DNA from 2 places in the Streptomyces sp. NPDC024017 genome. Region 1 is predicted to be linked to the other one. Evidence: riboswitches for the same ligand, from Rfam matches in the RefSeq annotation. Region 1 holds a riboswitch; the other holds the start of a gene.
What was found. A riboswitch is a leader RNA that binds a small molecule or an ion and turns the genes downstream of it on or off. The one in region 1 is predicted to bind S-adenosylmethionine.

Region 1 (2,387 bases):
GGCTTGTCCTCGACCAGACCGAGCTTGATCAGCTCCTGCAGACCCTTGTCGATCTTCGTGAGCTGCGAGCCGGAGGCGATCGGCACCACGATCTGGTCCGGCAGCCGCCAGCCGAGCTGCTCGCAGATCTCGTACGCGAGGGTCTTGGAGCCCTCCGCGTAGTACGGCCGGAGGTTGACGTTGACGAAGCCCCAGCCCTCGCCGGCGGGGTCGCCGATCAGCTCGGAGCAGAAGCGGTTCACGTCGTCGTAGTTGCCCTGGATGCCGACGAGCTCACCGCCGTAGACCGCGGCCATGACGACCTTGCCCTGCTCCAGGTCGTGCGGGATGAACACGCAGGAGCGGAAGCCGGCGCGGGCCGCGGCGGCACCCACCGCACCGGCGAGGTTGCCGGTGGAGGAGCAGGAGAGGGTGGTGAAGCCGAAGGCGCGGGCGGCCTCCAGGGCCTGGGCGACGACGCGGTCCTTGAAGGAGTGCGTCGGGTTGCCGGAGTCGTCCTTGACGAAGAGCTTGCCGGCCTCGACACCGAGCTCGCGCGCCAGGTTGTCGGCCTTGACGAGCTTGGTCCAGCCGGGGTTGATGTTCGGCTTGTCCGCCACGTCGGCCGGGACGGGCAGCAGCGGGGCGTAACGCCAGATGTTCGCGGGACCCGCTTCGATCTGCTTGCGGAGCTCCTCGGTGTCGTACGCCGAGAAGTCGTAGGCGATCTCCAGCGGGCCGAAACACTCCTCGCAGGCGAAGACCGGGCCGAGGGGTACGCGGTGACCGCACTCGCGGCAGCTCAGGGCAGCCGCGGGACCCAGGTCTACGGTGGAGTCAGTGGTGCTTGCAACAGTCTGCACAGCCATGTGAGGCGAGGCCCTTTCTCCTCATCTTCCTCACGACGCATCTCGCCGTGAGACGGATTTGGCACCTTCCCTAGCCGGGAGCCTCGCGCAGGTGGTCGACAGTGACCTACGAGTACCGACTGGAGGGTTGCCGGGGCTTCAACGGGCCGTTTCCCTCTGCCCCTCTGGATGAGCTGTATGTGGTTGTAGGCGGCGGGCGACCCCGGACATGCGATGGTCATCCGCCTTGTTCAAGACTGTAACCGACGACCAGGACAGTTGAGATAGTCGTCCGAACCGCGAGATGACTGTACCCGTCAGCCGCTACCGCGGCGGGCAGTCCGTCCCGCCTGGAGAACGCAGAGGAGCCGCCACGGTGCTGGAAGAAGTCGAGCGCTGGCTGAGCACCCGTTCCTGGTCCGCGAACGAACGCCCGCTCCATAAGATCCTGGCCGCCAAACAGCGCACGGGCCAGACGGTCAGCGTCGTGCTGCCCGCCCTCAACGAGGAGGCGACGGTCGGCGACATCGTCGCCGTGATCCGCCACGACCTGATGCGGCAGGTCCCGCTCGTCGACGAGCTGGTCGTCGTCGACTCCGGCTCGACCGACCGTACGTCCGAGGTGGCCGCCGCCGCGGGCGCGCGGGTGGTGCACCGGGACGAGATACTCCCGCGCCTGCCCGCCGTGCCCGGCAAGGGCGAGGTGCTGTGGCGCTCGCTGCTCGTCACCCGCGGGGACGTCGTCTGCTTCGTCGACGCGGACCTCAGGGACTTCTCCTCCGACTTCGTCTCGGGGATCGTGGGCCCGCTGCTCACGGATCCGGACGTGGACCTGGTGAAGGCCATGTACGACCGGCCGCTCTCCGGTGCCGCCGGGCAGGGCGGCCGGGTCACCGAGCTGATGGCCAGGCCGCTGCTCAACATGCACTGGCCGCAGCTGGCCGGCTTCGTGCAGCCGCTCGGCGGCGAGTACGCGGCCCGCCGCTCGCTGCTGGAGCAGCTGCCGTTCCCCGTCGGGTACGGCGTGGAGCTGGGCATGCTGGTCGACGCCCTGCACCTGGTGGGGCTGGACGCCCTCGCCCAGGTGGACGTCGGGGTGCGCAAGCACCGGCACCAGGACGGTCAGGCGCTGGGCCGGATGGCCGCCGCGATCTACCGCACGGCCCAGCTGCGGCTGGCCCGCGGGCATCTGATCCGGCCGTCCCTGACGCAGTTCGAGCGGGCCGAGGACGGCTTCGAGCCGCGGACGTACTCCGTGGACACCGAGGAGCGTCCGCCGATGGTGGACATCGCCGAGTACCAGGCGCGGAGAGCGGCCTGACCGGGGCCGTTTTCGGCCGGGTACGGAAGATCCGTACGTTTGAGCGTTTCCGGGCCGGGCTAGGTTGAGGCTTATGGCTTCTACGTACGGTGCTGCACAGGTGCTGGTGGCCTCCAACCGCGGGCCGATCTCGTACACGGTGGGCGAGGACGGTTCGCTGGACGCCAAGCGGGGCGGCGGCGGGCTGGTCTCCGGGCTCTCCGCGATCGGCTCGGACGCGGATTCGCTGTGGGTGTGCT
Region 2 (2,387 bases), on a different contig from region 1:
CCACCACTGATCAACTGCTTCGCCACGCCACACGAAGGGCCCCGTCCGATCGCCGGACGGGGCCCTTCGCCCTGCCCGGGGCTGGATAGGGTGGACCCCGTTGAGACTCTCGTCCCGCAGTGCGGGACGCCTGACCCTGGAGCGGCTTATGAGCGCTGTGACCCCCGCTGGAGGCGACACCGCGGCGGGCCGCTCCTGGCCCCTGCTGCTGAACGGCCTGCTGGACGGCAGGCACCTGAGCGCGGACGACACCGCCTGGGCGATGGACCGGATCATGCGCGGCGAGGCGACCGAGGCGCAGATCGCCGGGTTCGTCGTGGCCCTGCGCGCCAAGGGCGAGACCGTCGAGGAGATCAACGGCCTCGTCCGCACGATGTACGAGCACGCCAACGTGATCGAGGTGCCCGGGGCGACGGTCGACATCGTCGGCACGGGCGGCGACGGCGCCAAGACGGTCAACATCTCCACGATGTCCTCGATCGTCGTCGCCGGCACCGGCGCGAAGGTCGTCAAGCACGGCAACCGGGCCGCGTCCTCGGCGTCCGGGGCCTCCGACGTGCTGGAGAAGCTCGGCGTCAACCTGGAACTGCCGCTGCCCCGCGTCGCCGAGGTCGCCGAGGAGGCCGGGATCACCTTCTGCTTCGCGGTGAAGTTCCACCCGGCGCTGCGGCACGCGGGCGCGGCTCGCGGCCAGTTGGGCATCCGCACGGTGTTCAACGCCCTCGGCCCGCTCACCAACCCGGCCCGGGTCCGCGCCCAGGCCGTCGGTGTCGCGGACCCGCGCATGGCGCCGATCGTCGCGGGCGTCTTCGCCGAGCGCGGCAACTCCTCCCTGGTCTTCCGGGGCGACGACGGCCTGGACGAGCTGACCACCACGGCCACCTCCCGGGTGTGGATCGTCCGGGGCGGCCAGGTGACCGAGGAGACCTTCGACCCGCGTGACGTGGGCCTCGAGCTGGTCCCCGTGGAGGCGCTGCGCGGCGCGGACGCCTCCTACAACGCCGAGGTCGCCCGCCGTCTGCTGGACGGCGAGACCGGCCCGGTCCGCGAGGCGGTCCTGCTGAACTCGGCGGCGGCCCTGGTGGCCCTGGAGCCCACGACCGCGCCGCTGGCCGAGCAGATCCGCGCCGGGATGGTGAAGGCGGCCGAGTCGATCGACTCGGGGGCGGCGAAGCGGACGCTGGAGCGCTGGGTGGCCGCGAGCAACACGTAGCGGACCCCGTAGGCGAAAGGACCGGCGTCCCGCGATCCGGACTCGGGTTGCGGGACGCCGATCTTTTCGCGTACTTTCCTGATCAGGTCATGAGTGACAGTCATGAGGCCCCGGCCGACTGTCCGGCAACCCTCCGTCCGTGGCGGGGTGCCCCGGGTGAAGACCAGGCCGTAGGCAGCGAGGTCTACGGCAAGCGCGGACCCCTCGCGATACCAGGGGTCCTGGTCGTCGAGGAGTTCTTCCGTGAGCAAGCGAATGCGATAGGGCCGCAGAGCCCCGCCTCCGCACACCCTTCTTCTCTCTCACCCCCCCTGTCTCTCACGGGAGTTCCGCCATGTCTGTCTCCACCGCTGCCGTCGCCCCGTCCGTTTGTGCCCCGCTGCCCGTTCTGGGACGGGATGTCACCGTGCCGCTCGTGACCGGCGGCGAGGTCACCTACGCCGCGCTCGACTACGCCGCCAGCGCCCCCGCACTCCAGCGGGTCTGGGACGACGTCGCCGCCTACGCGCCGTACTACGGCAGCGTGCACCGCGGTGCCGGGTACCTCTCCCAGCTGTCCACCGACCTGTTCGAGAACGCCCGCCGGACCGTCGCCGAGTTCCTCGACTGCCGCGAGGGCGACCAGGTCGTGTTCACCCGGTCGACCACCGACTCCCTCAACCTCCTCGCCGCCGCGCTCCCCGCCGACTGCCAGGTCTTCGTCTTCGAGACCGAGCACCACGCCTCCCTGCTGCCCTGGCGAGGCGCCCGCGTCACCTGCCTCGACGCCCCGCGCAGCCCCCGTGAGGCCGTCGAGACCCTGGAGCGCGCCCTCGCCGCCCGGGACCCCTACGGCCCGGCCCTGGTCTGCGTCACCGGCGCCTCGAACGTCACCGGCGAGCTGTGGCCCGTACGGGAGCTCGCTGCCGCCGCGCACGCCCGCGGCGCACGGATCGTGCTGGACGCCGCCCAACTGGCCCCGCATCACCCGGTGTCCGTCGCGGACCTCGACGTCGACTGGGTCGCCTTCTCCGGGCACAAGCTGTACGCACCCTTCGGCGCGGGCGTCCTGGCCGGGCGGGCCGACTGGCTGCGCGCGGCCGAGCCGTACCTCGCGGGCGGCGGCGCCAGCCGCAAGGTCAGCCGGCGCGAGGACGGGGGAGTGGACGTGGAGTGGCACGACAGCGCCGCCCGC

Region 2: it holds a riboswitch for S-adenosylmethionine, as region 1 does, so the genes downstream of both, AB0G20_RS30710 (aminotransferase class V-fold PLP-dependent enzyme) here and thrC (threonine synthase) in region 1, are expected to answer to the same signal.

Annotation. Positions count from the first base shown of each region.
Region 1 is NZ_JBEZYZ010000006.1:79,184-81,570, reverse strand. It holds gene thrC (threonine synthase) at 1-848, opposite strand, end outside; SAM riboswitch class I at 867-1,023, opposite strand; gene AB0G20_RS17425 (glucosyl-3-phosphoglycerate synthase) at 1,204-2,148, shown strand; gene AB0G20_RS17420 (trehalose-6-phosphate synthase) at 2,222-2,387, shown strand, end outside.
Region 2 is NZ_JBEZYZ010000012.1:311,097-313,483, reverse strand. It holds gene AB0G20_RS30720 (cytochrome bc complex cytochrome b subunit) at 1-10, shown strand, start outside; gene trpD (anthranilate phosphoribosyltransferase) at 149-1,213, shown strand; SAM riboswitch class IV at 1,299-1,415, shown strand; gene AB0G20_RS30710 (aminotransferase class V-fold PLP-dependent enzyme) at 1,548-2,387, shown strand, end outside.